DNA from 3 places in the Kitasatospora sp. NPDC088351 genome. Region 3 is predicted to be linked to each of the others. Evidence: riboswitches for the same ligand, from Rfam matches in the RefSeq annotation. Region 3 holds a riboswitch; each other region holds the start of a gene.
What was found. Region 3 has a riboswitch for cobalamin ahead of AB0P06_RS03350 (iron ABC transporter permease). Riboswitches for the same ligand answer to the same signal wherever they lie in the genome.
Positions count from the first base shown of each region.

Region 1: another riboswitch for cobalamin. It lies ahead of AB0P06_RS14920 (hypothetical protein); the one in region 3 lies ahead of AB0P06_RS03350 (iron ABC transporter permease).
Region 2: another riboswitch for cobalamin. It lies ahead of AB0P06_RS16540 (cobalamin biosynthesis protein); the one in region 3 lies ahead of AB0P06_RS03350 (iron ABC transporter permease).

Region 1 is NZ_JBFBIL010000016.1:110,954-116,213, forward strand. Features, by position in the region: gene AB0P06_RS14915 (prenyltransferase/squalene oxidase repeat-containing protein) at 1-1,213, opposite strand, end outside; cobalamin riboswitch at 1,316-1,455, opposite strand; cobalamin riboswitch at 1,508-1,632, shown strand; gene AB0P06_RS14920 (hypothetical protein) at 1,743-3,158, shown strand; gene AB0P06_RS14925 (adenosylcobinamide amidohydrolase) at 3,159-3,947, opposite strand; gene folP (dihydropteroate synthase) at 4,135-5,028, opposite strand; gene metF (methylenetetrahydrofolate reductase [NAD(P)H]) at 5,212-5,260, shown strand, end outside.
Region 2 is NZ_JBFBIL010000019.1:75,269-80,528, forward strand. Features, by position in the region: gene AB0P06_RS16530 (hypothetical protein) at 1-740, opposite strand, end outside; gene AB0P06_RS16535 (hypothetical protein) at 1,171-2,286, opposite strand; cobalamin riboswitch at 2,567-2,731, shown strand; gene AB0P06_RS16540 (cobalamin biosynthesis protein) at 2,830-3,819, shown strand; gene AB0P06_RS16545 (cobyric acid synthase) at 3,816-5,260, shown strand, end outside.
Region 3 is NZ_JBFBIL010000003.1:81,408-86,667, reverse strand. Features, by position in the region: gene AB0P06_RS03365 (CGNR zinc finger domain-containing protein) at 98-682, shown strand; gene sodX (nickel-type superoxide dismutase maturation protease) at 695-1,132, opposite strand; gene sodN (superoxide dismutase, Ni) at 1,318-1,713, shown strand; cobalamin riboswitch at 1,826-1,945, shown strand; gene AB0P06_RS03350 (iron ABC transporter permease) at 2,050-3,111, shown strand; gene AB0P06_RS03345 (ABC transporter ATP-binding protein) at 3,195-3,962, shown strand; gene AB0P06_RS03340 (ABC transporter substrate-binding protein) at 4,016-5,011, shown strand; gene AB0P06_RS03335 (nuclear transport factor 2 family protein) at 5,092-5,260, shown strand, end outside.

The DNA of each region.
Region 1 (5,260 bases), on a different contig from region 3:
ACTCGCAGTAGTCGCCCGCCACGATCATCGCTCCGGCGATGCCGCCGTCGGCGCACTGGAGCGCCGTGAACCGGGTGAGCGCCGAGGCGGGCGGAGCGACCTCGGCCCGCTGCAGGGCGATGACGCCCAGGGCCTGGACCCAGGGCGAGGCCGCACCGTGGAAGTCCCCGGCGGCGGTGCACTTGCCGTTCTCGCCGGCCGAGGCACAGACGTGGTCGGTGAGCGCGGCGATCAGGTCGCGGCCGCCGAAGGCACGGGGGTTGCCGCCGGTGCTCTCGGCGACCAGGGCCAGCAGCGCGGCGGCCCTGGCGTCGGGCTCGGCGGACGGCCCGTCCGGGAGGAGGAACGCGTCGGTGTGGGCGGCGAGGTAGGCGAGGACCTTGCGCAGGACCGGGTCCTCCGTCCCGGCGGCGGCCAGGGCGATCGCGGTGAGGGACGTCCGGGGGAGGTCGGGGCCCTCGAAGGCCCAGTTCTCCATGTGGTCGCCGTCGACGAGCCGGCCGGCCAGCCAGGCGGCCGCCGCGACGGGGTCGCCCGCGGCGGACGACGGGCCGGTCGGGCTCGGGGACGTCGAGGGGGAGATGGACGCCGAGGGGGAGATGGACGCCGAGGGGGAGGCGGAGGCCGAGGGGGACGGACCGGCGCCGTTCTCGGCGCGGACGGAGTCCGGGGTGAAGGAGGGTGCCCCGCTGGTGCCGCCGATGTCGGTGCCGCCGTACACCCAGGCCTCGACCTCGCCGGGCTTCGGCTTCTGGGTGGCGGCGCCGAACTGGCTGTAGGACCAGGTCTGCCGACCGGGTTCGGCGATCCAGTACGACCAGTACGCGGTAGCCTGCGGGGTGTTGACGCAGAGCTCCTCGGCGGCTGTCGGGTACTGGGTGCCGCTGTTGAAGGTGCCGTTGCCGAGCCGGCAGATGAACGCCGGGCCGTCGTGCTCGGTGCCGGTGGTGGTGAAGCCGGCGTTGTGCAGCAGGTTCATCCCGGTGGTGGGGTGGGCGTCGCAGCCGCGGACGACCCCGCCGCCCCAGTGGCCGAAGTCGACGGCGACGATCGCGCCGGTGGTGGCGGTGCACTCCTCGATCGGGTCGGCGGCCGCGGTACCGGGGTGGCCGAGCAGGACCGTACCGCCCGCGGCGGCAGCGACGGCGCCGGTGGCCAGCAGGGACGTCAGACCCCGGGCTCTGTGACGTGTGCGCGTGCTGTTGACCCTCACCGGCGACTCCCTGATCGGTCGACGGGGTGTCACGGCGCAGCCGACGGCTCCCCGGCATGGGGACCGTCCCGACCGCGTCGTAGTCCTCGACGACGCAAGTGCTTCTGAACAGGCCCTCGGCGCAGGCAGTCCGGCTCATCCGCCCGGAGGGGCGGATCTACGGTTGCGGGTCAGCGCCGGAGTTGGACCGGCTTCCCCTACTGCCGAGGATGAAAAACGGTTCATCAGACCACGCTCCCGCGTCGGCCGTCAATGAGTCGTCATGTCGTCTTGGACACCTCGCCGGTGGCAGCACCGTGCGGTAGCGTCCCCGGTGGCCGAGCGGGGGAACCTGGTGCGATTCCAGGGCTGACGCGCAACGGTATGGGGCGGTTCCGCCGTCCCGAGCCCGAATGCCCGCCCGGCCACGTACCACCGGCGAAAGCCTGCCCACGCGATCCGGGCGGCGGCCGCTCCGGCCGCCGAACTCCCGAGGGAGCCCCGGGGCCCGGAGCCGGGTCGGCGCCCGTCACTCCAAGGAGCCCGCCCCGTGTCGTCCCTCCTCTCCTCCTCGCGCGTCTCCTCCGCGGTGGCCGTCCCGATAACGGCCGGCGCCCTGCTGCTCTCCGCCGTCCCCGCCCACGCGACCGCCACCCCGGCCCAGACAGCCACCTCGAAGAGCACCGGCGTCACCTATCTGAAGTCCCTCCAGGCCGCCGACGGCAGCTACGTCACCGGCGGGGGCCTCTCCGACGAGTGGGCGTTCAGCGCGCTGGCGGCCGCCGGCACCGCCGCGGCGGACGTGGCCCCGGGCGGCGACGCCACCAGGAACGCCCGCCTGGTGTACCGCAACCAGCTCGCCGCCACCACCTGGCCGAGCGCCGCGCCCGTCGTCACCGACTACGAGCGGGGCGTCCTCAACGCCTACGCCGCCGGGATCGACCCCGCGCGCGTCGGCCCCGGCCGCAACCTCATCGCGGACGTCGCCGCCTACTGGCAGACCGCCGAGCCCGGTTACTACGGCCCGTCCGCCAACTTCAACGGCACCGTGTTCGGCCTGCTCGCCCTCGGCGGCGCCAGGACGCAGAGCGGCGCCCAGCGGGTGCCGCAGGCCCTGCTCGACGCCTCGGTCACGGCGGTCCGCGCCAACCAGCACAACGACGGGGGCTGGAACTTCGGCAAGGCCGCCGGCGATCCGGCCGCACTCGCCCAGGCCGGTGACATCGACATGACCGGCGCCGCCATGGCCTCGCTGTGCAGCAGCGGCGTGCCCGGCACCGACCCCGCGATCGTCGCCGCCAAGAACTTCCTCAAGGGCAAGCTCGTCGCCTCCGGCGCCTTCAACTCGATGTTCGGCGCCAACACCGACTCCAACGGCTGGGCCGTCTCCGGTCTCAACGCCTGCGGCATCAACCCCCAGGGCGCCGACTTCACCAGCGGCACCGGCAAGACCCCGGTCGACTTCCTGATCTCCCAGCAGTTCAAGCCCGGTGGCGGCTTCAAGTACCTGCCCACCGACACCGCCCCCTCCCCCTACGCCTCCGTCGACGGGCTGCGTGCGGTCGCCGGGGCGGGCTTCACCGCCACCCCGCCCACCCCGACCACCGCCGGGGAGCCGACCTGGGCCACCACCGGTTCCTTCACCGCCGGCACCGCCGCCCGGCTCGCCCTGGTCGTCGACGACGGCACCGGCTCGCCCAGGGTCTGCGCGGTCACCGTCACCCCGACCGGCACCACCACGACGCTCGGCGCCGTCCTCGACGCCGCCGGGGCGGCGACCCCGAGCGGCTGCGTCACCGCCGTCACGCCGTCCTCCGGCAGCGGCACCGTCACCGCCGTCAACGGCACCGCCAACAGCGGGACTTCCAGCTGGAAGGTGAGCATCGACGGCGCCGCCGCCACCGGCGCCGCCCGCAGCACCGTGATCAGCGTCGGCGACACCGTCTCGCTGCGCTTCGGCAGCTGATCACCGCGCGCCGGACAGCACAAAGGTCCTGGCGCACTCCGGAGTCGACCGCGCATGGCCGGGCACGGCCCCCCGTGCCCGGCCTGTGCGGTCCCGCTCGGCGCCCAGCGTGACGGCCTCGTGGACGGCGCGGGCGGCCCGGGCGCCCCACCGGGAGCGCGGGCCGCCGAACGGCTCGGGCACCTGGCCCGGACCGGCTCGGCGGACCGCCACGCACACCGCGTCCGACGGCGTCCCGGAACAGTCGTACCCGGCCTCCACCAGCGCCTGGACCTTCGCCTCGGTCGCCGTCGCCAGCAGGTTGACCAGACCGGCGTCCGACACCGCGGCGGGCACCACCACCAGGATGTTGATCGTGCCCGGGAATCCGGCCCCGGCCTCCGCGGCCGGGTCGGGGGCGGCCGCCCAGGCCGGCACCCCGATCCCCGTCGTCACCACCGCGGTGACCCCGCCGTCGCAGGCCCAGGTGAAGTCGTCCACCCGCGCGGCGGTCATCAGCCCGGCGCCGGGGCCGCTCAGCCCCAGCCCGGTGGCCAGCCCGGCGAGGTGGCGGTCCGGGTCCATCCGGCCGCACCCGGGCCTGACCTGTGCGTTGACCACCCACTCCCGCTCGCCGAGGCCGCCCCCGAGCACCGCGCTGCTGAGCATCCGCCAGCCTGGACCGGCCCGCCACAGCAGAAGGTGCCGGCACTCACCGTCCTCGAACCGGCAGGACCGCTCGACCTCCACCGCCCCGCCGGTCCGGCCGACCGGTTCGGTGAAGGCCGCCTTCTGCTGCGGGAACGCCATGGAACGGGCCGCCTTCGGGTGAGTTCGGGTGAGAGTGAGCCGGGCCTGGCTGGGCCGGAGCCGCCGGCGGCGTCACGCGGGCGGGCAGCGCGAGCCGTCCGGCCGACCGGAAACCGGGCGACAAGAGTACCGACCGCCCGGGTGCGCGGCGGCGCCGGGCCCGCGTGCACCGGGCCCGGGCGGCTCGTCACCGGGTCGGCGCACCGGCCCGGACGGGCATGCCGGCGAGCGCCCGGCGCAACGCCGCCTCGACGCGGACCGCGTCCGCACTCGCCGACACGTCATGGACCCGAACCGCCCAGGCACCCTTCGCGGCGGCGAGGGCCGAGACGGCTGCCGTAGCGGCGTCGCGCTCCCGGGCGGGCCGGGGCTCGCCGGTCGACGGGTCGGCGAGCAGCGTCCCGAGGAAGCGCTTGCGCGAGGCCGCCACCAGGACGGGACGGCCGAGCCGGGCCCAGGCGTCCAGGCGGGCGAGCAGCGCCCAGTCGTCCTCCCGTCCCTTCGCAAAGCCGAGCCCGGGATCGACGATCAGCTGGGCGGGGTCCGCTCCGGCCGACACCATGGCGTCCAGCTGCCGCGCCACCTCACCGACCACCTCGTCGACCACGTCCTCGTAGTCGGCCAGGCCGTCCATCGCGGCGGAGTGCCCGCGCCAGTGCATCACCACGAAGGGAACCCCCGTCCTCGCCGCGACGGACACCATCAGGGCGTCCGCGCGACCCCCGCTGACATCGTTGATGATCCGCGCGCCGGCCTCCACCGCCGCCTCGGCCACAGCGGCCCGCATCGTGTCCACGCTGACGGTCACTCCCCGCGCCGCCAGCTCCCGGACGACGGGCAGCACGCGGCGCAGTTCCTCCTCCAGGGGCACCCTGGCCGCCCCGGGACGGGTCGACTCACCACCGACGTCCACCACGTCGGCTCCCCCGGCGGCCAGTTCCAGGCCGTGGGCGACCGCCTTGCCGGGATCCAGCCACAGACCACCGTCGGAAAAGGAATCCGGGGTGACATTGACGATGCCCATCACCCCGCAGCGACCCCAGTTCTCCACACCGGTGAGCGAGTACTCGTACGCGTTCATGAGGTCATTGTGCCGTGCCCGGAACCCACTGTCCGCAGCACCCTCGCACAAATTCCGCACCGCACTCCCGAACAGCCGGTCCGAAGCCCGGGAGCTCCCTCCGGAACGGGCGTCCGGCGGGCCCGCGTATCACTAGGTGGACACCCGCATGGGAATTCCCGGCACCGGTCGATAATATCCCGCATGACTCTCGGAACCCCCAGTACGAGGACCGACCGGGCAGTCCCGATCC
Region 2 (5,260 bases), on a different contig from region 3:
AGTTCGAAGGCGCTCTGCTCGATGTGGCCGGCGGCGGTCTGCGCGACGGTGCAGATCTCCTCCAGCTTGGCCCGCACCGCCCAGTGCCCGAGCGGCGAGAGTTCGGCGGCCTCGTCCCGGCGGACCACGGCGCCGACGGCGGCCAGGCCGTCCAGCATCCAGTCCAGGACGGCGGCGACGTCGGACGGCGCGGCCGGGGTGTCGATCTGCGGCTCGCGGCAGGTGCCGCGGACGGCGGACACGGCGGAGGCGGCGTGCGGGATGGGCGAGAGGCCCAGCGCACCGGCGCCACCGCCGACCCGGCGCTCGTCCAGGCCCCGGCGCAGCAGCTCCAGCAGTTCGCTGTCGGCGACCGGGCCGGCCACCAGGTGCAGGAAGGAGAGCAGCTGCGGCGCCTGGTCGACGGCCTGCCCGGCGAGCACCGCGAAGACGCCGCGCAGCGCGGCGGGCGGGACGGGGGCGAGCAGCGTCCAGGCGTCGAACAGCGCCGACCAGCCGCGGACCACGGCCTCGTCGTCGTGCTCCCAGGCGTGCAGGCGCCAGCCGGGGGCGGCGCCGCCGTCCCTGGCCTCGACCAGGCCGACCAGCAGGGCCTGGCCCCAGGCCCGGGCCGCGGCGCCCACCGTCATGGCGAGTGCCCGGCCGGCGGCGCGGGCGTCCTCGGGGAGCAGTTCGCCGCGCTTGTCGACCTCGGAGAGTTCGCCGGCCCAGCGGGCGATCCGGACGGCGTCGACGAGCATCCGACGGGCCAGCGGAGCGAGCTCGGCGGGGGCCGGGAAGCCCTCCGGTACGGGGACCCGGCCTCGGCCGGGAGCGGGTGCGGGGCCTCGTCGGCGGGGTACGCCGGGAGCGCCCGGCCTGATGCCGGCGGGGCGGTGGGCCGTTCCGGGGAGACGGGTCACCGTCGCACCGGTACCGATCGTCGGCGGGAGCGGGGCATCACGGTCGCGCGGGTTCCGAGACGTCACGTCGAGCAGTCTTCCCCTTGTACCGGCCTTCTGTCACATCCGGTTGGCCACGGACTCCGGAAGGGCGGTCGCGGCGGGTCGACAAGATCGGGCAACAGAGGCCAAACCGCCTGGCCGGATCTGCATGACGCGAACACGCCAGGTCAGAGCGGTCGGCCGGCCGGGCCGGAGGGAGCTGCCGGACGGCCGGCCGGAGCCGTCGTCAGAGCAACGGCGTGAGCCAGCGGCGCAACAGCTCTTCATAGCGGTCGGGGTCGGCGTTCCAGAGGGCGGCGTGGTCGGCGCCGGGGAAGGCCTGGAGGCTGACCAGGTCGAAGCGGCGGTCGGCGAGCCGGGCGGCGGCCCGCCAGGGCGCCACCGGGTCGTCGGGGCTGTGCAGCACCATGGTGGGCACCCGCAGGTCGGTGCCCTCGGCGAGCCGCGCGAAGTCGGCCAGGTCCACCCCGGTCCGGCCCTCGGCGGCGAGCACGCCCGGCCCGGCGGCCGTACGGCCGAACCCGGCCCGGGTGGCGCCCCGGCGGGCGAAGACCGGCCGGTCGAGCACCGGGGAGTCCAGTACCAGGCCGCTGATCGCCGAGGTCCAGGCGGACCGGGCGGCGGTCTGCAGCACCATCGTGGCGCCGAGCGACCAGCCGTGTAGGACGACCCGGCCGGCGCCGCTGTCCAGGGCCAGCCGCACTGCCGCCTCGACGTCCCGCCACTCGGTCTCGCCGAAGTCGTCGAGGCCGTCCGGCGCGGCCGGCGCGCCCCGGTCTCCCCGGTAGGTGACGGCGAGGGCGGGCAGACCGAGACGGTGCAGCACGGGCAACACCGGGAGCGTCTGCTGCCGGTCGGCGCCCGGGCCGTGCACCAGGATCACCCAGGTGCCGCGTTTGCCGTCGAGCCGCCAGGCGGGCAGGGCGCCCAGCTCACCCTCGGCGGCGGTCTCGACGTAGGGCAGGCCGAGCGCGCCGGTCGGGTCGCCGAGGTGGACCCGGGGGGTGAAGCGGACCTCGGTGCCGGGTGTCAGGGCGCCCCGGTCGGCGCGGACCAGTCGGCGGGTGACGCCCTGTTCGTCGGCGTGCAGGATCTCGTCGACCACCGCGTGGCCGCCCTCGTCCCACTCGACGGCCCAGCGGCCGGGGCGGGTGCTCTCCGGGCTGCGGGTGAAGGTGGCCCGCCCGACGGCCAGGCTCCGCACCGTGACGGGGCCCGCCTGCGGCCGGGAAACGGCCGCCGGGTGGAGCATCCGCTGGACGGCCCTGCGCCCGGCCAGCAGTACGGCGGCCCCGGTGCCGACGGCGGCGGCCGCCACGGCGGCCGCGGTTCCCCAACGCATATCGCTCCCCGCTCTGTTGATCGCGGACTGGGCACCCACCAGTCCACTCGCGGGACCGGACCGGGGCCACCGGGCATGGGCCGACCGGGTGTCACGCCGGACGGGACAGCGGGGGCCGCGGCCTCCACCTGCGGCCGGGCGATCGCGCCCTCTCCGCACCCCCGCGACACCGACCCGCGGAGGCGGCGCGCGGGCGGGCCGTGTGACCAACCCCTCCGTGACCTTGGTTGACTCCCGGTTCGGCCGCGTGATGGGATCCTTCAGCCAAACGGAGGCATGCAGAGGAAGCCGGTGCGAGTCCGGCGCGGTCCCGCCACTGTCACCGGGGAGCACGCTCGGATCAATTCCCTCCTTGCCCGCCAACAGGCAGGAGGGGCCCATCGGCGGGCCGTCAGAAGCCGCTGGAGGCTCCGGGGGTGTGTCGGACCCGGAAGCCAGGAGACTCTCGCCGCCGGTACGTCGATCCAGGGCGCGGACCCTGAGTGAGGACACGCACGCGATGCAGGCTGCCCCGACCACCCGCCCCCTCTGCCGCCCTTCGCCGTGCGCCCGCTGACCCGCGCGGCCGCCTTCGCGCTGGGCGCCGTCGCGGGACATCTCGCCGACGCCCGCTTCGCCGATCCCCGGCGCGGCCACCCGGTGGCCGCCTTCGGCAGCGCGGCGGGCCGGCTGGAGAAGACGCTCTGGCGCGACGACCGCGCCGCCGGCACCGCCTACACCGCGCTCTGCGTGGGCACCGTCGCGGCCGGGGCGGTGGCCGCCGAACGCGCCCTGGGCCGGCGGCCGCTCGGCCGCGCCGCGCTGACCGCCGCCGCGACCTGGACGGTGCTCGGCGGCACCTCGCTCACCCGGGAGGCCAGGACCATCGGCCGCTCGCTCGCCGCGGGCGATCTGACGGCGGCCCGGGAACGGCTGCCGCATCTGTGCGGGCGCGACCCGAGCGCGCTGGACGAACAGCAGATCGCCCGCGCGGTGGTCGAGTCGGTCGCCGAGAACACCGCCGACGCCGTGGTGAACGCCCTGGTCTGGGGCGCGCTCGCGGGCACGCCCGGGCTGCTGGCGTTCCGCGCCGTCAACACGCTGGACGCGATGGTCGGCCACCGCTCGCCGCGCTACGCCCGGTTCGGCTGGGCCTCGGCCCGGCTGGACGACGTAGCGGGCTGGCCGGGCGCCCGGCTGACCGCGCTGCTCACCGTGGCCGCCGCGCCCGAACCCCGGACGGCCTGGCGGATCTGGCGCCGGGACGGCTCCGCGCACCCGAGCCCCAACGCGGGCCAGGCCGAGTCCGCGTTCGCGGGCGCGGTCGGCGTGCGGCTGGGCGGCACCCTCGCGTACGGGGAGCGGGTGGAGCACCGGCCGGTGCTGGGCGGCGAGCTGCGGCCGGTGACGGTGGACGACATCGAGCGGGCCTGCCGGCTCTCCCGCCGGGTGGGCCTGCTGGCCCTGGGCACGGCCGTCGCCGGGCACGCGGCGGTCCGGGCCGCCACAGGAAGCCGGACCGTCCTGGGACGGAAGAAGAGGAGGAGCGCATGAGCAACGCACTGCTGGTCGCCGGGACGACCTCGGACGCCGGCAAGACCGTGGTCACCGCGGGCATCTGCCGCTGGCTGGCCCGGCAGGGTGTCCGGGTGGCGCCGTTCAAGGCGCAGAACATGTCGCTGAACTCCTTCGTCACCGCCGGCGGCGCCGAGATCGGCCGCGCCCAGGCGATGCAGGCGCAGGCGGCCCGGGTGGAGCCCGAGGCGGCGATGAACCCGGTGCTGCTCAAGCCGGGCGCGGACGGCCGCAGCCAGGTCGTGCTGCTCGGCCGCCCGGTCGCCGAGGTGGGCGCGCTGGACTACCGCGAGCGCAAGCCGGTGCTGCTGGAGCGGGCCCTGGAGTGCCTGGCGGACCTGCGCAGCCGCTACGACGTGGTGGTCTGCGAGGGGGCCGGGTCGCCCGCCGAGATCAATCTGCGCGACCGGGACATCGCCAACATGGGTCTGGCCACCGCCGCCGGGCTGCCGGTGGTGGTGGTCGGGGACATCGACCGCGGCGGGGTGTTCGCCGCCATGTACGGGACGCTGGCGCTGCTGTCCGCCGAGGACCAGCGCCATGTGACGGGCTGGTTCGTCAACAAGTTCCGGGGCGACGCCCGGCTGCTGGCGCCCGGGCTGGAGATGCTGGACCGGCTGACCGGCCGCCCGGTGCTCGGCACCCTGCCGATGCTGCCCGGGCTCTGGCTGGACGCCGAGGACTCGCTGGACCTGTCCACCGTGGTGGACCGCGCCGAGGGCCGCGGGCCGGTCGGCGCGGACGTGCTGCGGGTGGCCGTGGTGCGCTTCCCGAGGCTGTCCAACTTCACCGACGTGGACGCGCTGGCGCAGGAGCCCGGGGTGCTGGTCCGCTGGGCCACCCGGCCCGAGGAGCTGGCCGACGCCGACCTGGTGATCCTGCCCGGCACCCGGGCCACCGTCGCCGACCTGGCCTGGCTGCGCGAACGTGGTCTGGAGCCGGCCCTGAAGGCACGGGCCGCCGCCGGGCGGCCGGTTCTCGGTGTCTGCGGCGGCTACCAGATGCTGGCGCGCGGCATCGTGGACGAGGTCGAGTCCGGGGCCGGCGAGGTGGCCGGGCTCGGGCTGCTGCCGACGCGTGTCCGGTTCGGGGCCGCGAAGGTGCTCGGCCGTCCGGTCGGCGAGGCGTACGGGCAGCGGGTCGAGGGGTACGAGATCCATCACGGTGTGGTGGCCGTCGAGGGGGGAGACCCCTTCTTCTCCGACGGCCGGGGCCGCGCTCTGGACGGCTGCCGGGTGGGCGCGGTCTGGGGCACGACCTGGCACGGCGCACTGGAGAACGACGGGTTCCGTCGCGAACTGCTGTGCGAGACCGCCGAGTTGGCCGGCCGGGCGTTCGCTCCCGCGCCGGACACCTCGTTCGCCGCGGCGCGCGAGGCCCGGCTGGACCGGCTGGGGGACCTGATCGAGGAGCACGCGGA
Region 3 (5,260 bases):
GCGCCCGGCAGGCCGGACCTGCCGGGCGCCGACGCCTGCCCCGCCCAGGTAATAGGCTGGAGCCAGTCAGCCCGTTACCGATTCTGGAAGGACCACCGTGGAGCTCGCCTCGTACGCCGACCTCGCCGTCCGGCTGGTGAACACCGAGGAGCCCGAGCGCGGCACCGACACGCTGACCTCGGTCGACGCCGTCCGCGGCCTGTTCTCCGAGAACACACGTGCCGCCGCGCTCGCCGACGAAGCCGACCTGCCCCGGCTGCGTGCCGTCCGGACCCGGCTGCGCGGGGTCTTCGAGGCCGCCGCCGAGGGGGACGAGATCCGGGGTGTCGACCTGCTGAACAGCCTGCTGATGGAGTACCCCGTCAGCCCGCTGGTCTCCGGCCACGACTACCTGGACGACGCCGGGCGCCCGCGCTGGCACCTGCACCTCGCCGACAACTCGCCCACCGCCACGGCCCACTTCAGCGCGGTCGCCTGCATGGGCCTGGCCGTCCACCTCACCGAACTGGGCGCCGACCGGCTCGGCATCTGCCAGGCCGCGCCCTGCCGCAACGCCTACCTGGACACCTCCACCAACCGCTCCCGGCGGTACTGCTCCGACCGCTGCGCCACCCGCGCCAACGTCGCCGCGTACCGGGCCCGCAAGCGCCAGGAGGCCGCCGTCCTGGCCGGGCAGGGCTAGCGGCCCTCCGGGCTAGAGATCCTCCGGCCGGACCCAGACGCCGAGCCGGCGGGCCAGGCCCGGCACCCGGACCAGCGGGCCCAGCAGCAGGCGCTCCAGCCGGCGGCCCGGGGCCAGCCAGGCCGGCCGGGGGCGCAGCCGCAGCAGCACCCGGCCGAGCACCAGCTCGTCCGGGACGGCGCCGTAGCTGCGGCTGTCGCTGTCGACCAGCCGGTTGTCGGACAGCAGCCACCAGCCCTTCGGGCGCCGGCCGTCGGCCCGCTTCACCACGAGCAGGTCCTGCTGCAACGGGTGGCGGACCACCACCACGGCGCCCGGCCTGATCCGCGCCCCGTACCGGACCAGCAGCCGGTCGCCCTCACGCAGCGTCGGCACCATCGAGTCCCCCGCCACGTCGATCAGTCCGAACGGTGCGGCACCCCCGCGGGTGCCGCCCTCCGGTTCCGCCATCCGCGTCACGACTCCTCCTCCCGGCTCGCCGCGTCCCAGTCTGCCGTACGGACCGTCACCCGCCGATGTCCGGATTCACCCGGTTCCGGGTCCGCCTTTTGCCCTAGGCCCACCGACCGATCGCGAAACCCCGTGACCGGAAGGGTAATCTCGGGCGCGGGAAGACGATCTAAGGAAGGACTCCCATGTTCTCTCGTCTGTTTGCACCGCGTGCCACCGCGCACGCCCACTGCGACCTGCCCTGCGGCGTGTACGACCCGGCGCAGGCGCGGATCGAGGCCGAGTCGGTCAAGGCCACCCAGGAGAAGTACCAGGCCAACGAGGACGCGCACTTCCGCGCTCGCGCCGTCATCATCAAGGAGCAGCGCGCCGAGGCCGTCAAGCACCACATCTCGGTGCTGTGGAGCGACTACTTCAAGGCCCCGCACTTCGAGAAGTACCCGCAGCTGCACCAGCTGATCAACGACACCCTGAAGGCCGCCTCGGCCGCCAAGGCGTCGACGGACCCGGCCACCGGTCAGGCCCTGCTCGACCTGATCGCCGAGGTCGACAAGATCTTCTGGGAGACCAAGCAGGCCTGACCGCCGCTCGGCCTCCGTCGACCGCCCCCGCCCGGACCACCACACCGGACGGGGGCGGTCGCGCGTTTCCGGGACATGCCCGGCGGCACCTGTAAGGGTTGCCTGGCCTTAGCGCTTGTTATGCTGCCAGGGCGTCCCATGGGGGAAGTCCGGTCCGAATCCGGCGCTGACCCGCAACGGTGGACGGGGCCCCGGCCCCGTGAGCCCGATCGCCCTGGGGCGCCGACCTCCCGACAACTCGCCGTGGAATGCGAGGGGATGGCGCCCCGGCCCCGCCACGGCCCGGGCGCGCCGCCCCGCGCCGCCCACGGCCCGAGGCGAAGGCGCGCCCCCCTCGTGAGCACCGCAGTGACCGCACCGGTCCGTCGAATACCCGCCGCGCCCCTGGCCGCCGGCCTGGCCGCGGCCCTGCTGCTGTCGCTGGTCTGCGGGGTCGCCCTGGGCTCCTCCGACCTCGGCTGGTCCCGGGTCCTGCGGCTGCTGGGCGCCGGGCTGACGGGCGGTCGGCTGGAGGCCGAGGAGGCGGCGGCGTACGCGATCGTCTGGGAGATCCGGCTGCCGCGCACCGTACTGGCCGCCGTGGTCGGCGCCGGGCTCGCGGCCACCGGGGTCGCCGTGCAGGCCATGGTCCGCAACGCCCTGGCCGACCCGTTCGTCCTCGGCATCTCCTCCGGCGCGGCGGTCGGCGCCAACGCCGTCCTGCTGCTCGGCGCCTTCGCCTCGCTCGGGGTCTGGGCGCTCTCGGTCTCCGCCTTCGGCTCGGCCCTGCTGGCGATGCTGCTGGTGTACGCGGCCGCCCGGACCGCCTACGGGCTCACCCCGCTGCGGCTGGTGCTCACCGGCACCGCGATGTCCTACGGCTTCTCCGCGGTGACGGCGCTGATGGTGTTCGGCGCCGCGCGCGGCGAGGCGGCCCGCAGCGCCATGATGTGGCTGCTCGGCAGCCTGGGCGGGGCGACCTGGGGCTCGGTGCCGATCGCCGCCGTCACCGTGCTGGCCGGCCTGGCCTGCCTCGCCCTCTCCGCCGGGCGCCTCGACGCGCTCGCCATGGGCGACGAGACGGCGGCCTCGCTCGGTGTGGACCCCGACCGGCTGCGCCGGCAGCTGTTCGTGGTGACGGCGGCCGTCACCGGCACCGTCGTCGCGGTCAGCGGCGCGATCGGCTTCGTCGGGCTGATGGTGCCGCACCTGGTGCGGATGCTGGTCGGCGCCGGCCACCGCCGGGTGCTGCTGGTCGCGCCGTTCGCCGGGGCGCTGCTGCTGGTCTGGGTGGACATCGTCTCGCGCACCCTGCTGGCGCCCGCCGAGCTGCCGGTCGGGGTGGTCACCGCGGTGCTCGGGGTGCCCTGCTTCCTGTTGCTGATGCGCCGCCGCGGCTACTCCTTCGGAGGCCGCTGATGGGCACCGGCGCGAACGCCGACCCGAGCACCGACACCACGGACACCCCGGAGACCGTCATCGAGACCGCCAGCGAGACCGCCCTGGACATCGCCGTCGACGGGCTCTCGGTCGACATCGCCGGCGCCCGGCTGGTCCACGACATCACCCTGGACGCCGCCGCCGGACAGGTGGTCGGCCTGGTCGGACCGAACGGCAGCGGCAAGTCGACCCTGCTGCGCTGCGTCTACCGGGCACTGCGGCCCGCCGCCGGCGCCGTCCGGCTGGGCGGCGAGGACCTGCACGCGCTCACCCCCCGCGAGGCCGCCCGGCGGGTCGCCGCACTGCCGCAGGAACACTCCGCCGAGTTCGACTTCACCGTGGCCGAGGTGGTCGGCATGGGCCGGCTGCCGCACCGCAGCGGATTCGCCGGCCCGACCGGCGGGGACGACCGGCGCTGCGCCGAGGCGCTGGCCCGGGTCGGCGCGGACCACCTGGCCGGGCGGGGCTTCCTGAGCCTGTCCGGCGGCGAGAAGCAGAGGGTGCTGATCGCCCGCGCGCTCGTCCAGGAGCCCCGGGTCCTGGTGCTCGACGAACCCACCAACCACCTGGACATCGCCCACCAGTTGGAGGTGCTGGCGCTGGTCCGGGCGGCCGGGCCGACGGTGCTCACCGCGCTGCACGACCTCAACCTGGCGGCCGGCCACTGCGACCTGCTGTACGTGATCAGGGCCGGCCGGATCGTCGCCTCCGGACCGCCCGTCGAGGTGCTGCGCCCCGCGCTGCTGGCCGGGGTGTTCGGCGTCCGCGCGACCCCCGTACGGCACCCCGAGACCGGCGCCGTCCAGCTGCTCTTCGACCGGCTCCGCTGACCCCGCTTCCCCTCCCGCCCTTTCCGCCCCTCCCCCCGACCCGAGGAACTCCCATGCGCACCAAGGCCGTCGCCGCCACCGCCCTGCTCACCCTCGCGCTGACCGCGTGCGGGGCCGAGATCGCCCCGAGCGGCGAGGCCGCGGCGGGCTCCGACCACTACCCGGTGACCGTCGACAACTGCGGCACCAAGGTCACCTACAAGGCGAAGCCCGCCCGGACGGTGACCAACGACGTGGGCATCACCGAGCTGATGCTCGCGCTCGGCCTCACCGACCGGATGGCCGGCTATGTGATGCCCGACGAGAAGGGCGACCTCGCCAAGGTCCCGTGGAAGGACGGCTACCAGCAGACCGCCTGGCTCTCCAAGCAGCCGATCACCAAGGAGCTCGTCCTGGACGCCCAGGCCGACCTGGTGTTCGCCGGCTGGCACTACGGCTTCGGCGAAGCCGACGGCTTCACCCCGCAGGTGCTGGCCGGCCTCGGCATCGACTCCTACGTGCTCAGCGAGTCCTGCCGCAGCGGCAAGGGCCCGGAGCGCGGGGTGATGTCGCCGCTGGACGCGCTCTACACCGACCTGGCCAACCTCGGCGAGATCTTCGACGTCCGCGACCGGGCCGACAAGCTGATCGCCGACTTCCGGGCGCAGGTCGCCGCCGTGCCGCAGCCCGAGCACCGGCCGGGCGTCTTCCTCTACGACAGTGGTGAGGACAAGCCGTACACCTCGGGCAAGTACGCCGCGCCCGAGGAGATCATCGCCAAGGCCGGCGGGCGCAACGTGATGGGCGACGTCGCCGACTCCTGGACCACCGTCGGCTGGGAGAGCGTCGTGCAGCGCGACCCCGAGGTGATCGTGATCAACAACTACGGTGACACCGACGCCGAGGCGAAGCGGAAGTTCCTGAAGTCCTTCCCGCCGCTGGCCGGCGTCGCCGCGGTCAGGAACGACCGGATCTTCGTGCTGGACTACGTCGACCTGGTGGAGAGCCCGCGCAACCCCGCCGCGATCACCGCCCTCGCGGCCTATCTGCGGTCCACGCCGGCGGCCTGAGCACGGGCCGGTCCGGCCCGGCCGGGCGGGCGTACGCTCGGAGTACGAGCCCGACGGAATCCGACCGGAGGAGCGAGAACATGAGCACCATGGCGGCACCTTCCGACTTCGACACCGCCGCCCTGCGCGAGGGCATCGAACGCGGGGACGCCGAGACCCTCCTCGCGCTCTACGCCGACGATGCCGAAGTGCGCATGGTCGACCACAAGACCCAGCCCAGCCATCCGCTGGTGATGCACGGCCGGAGCG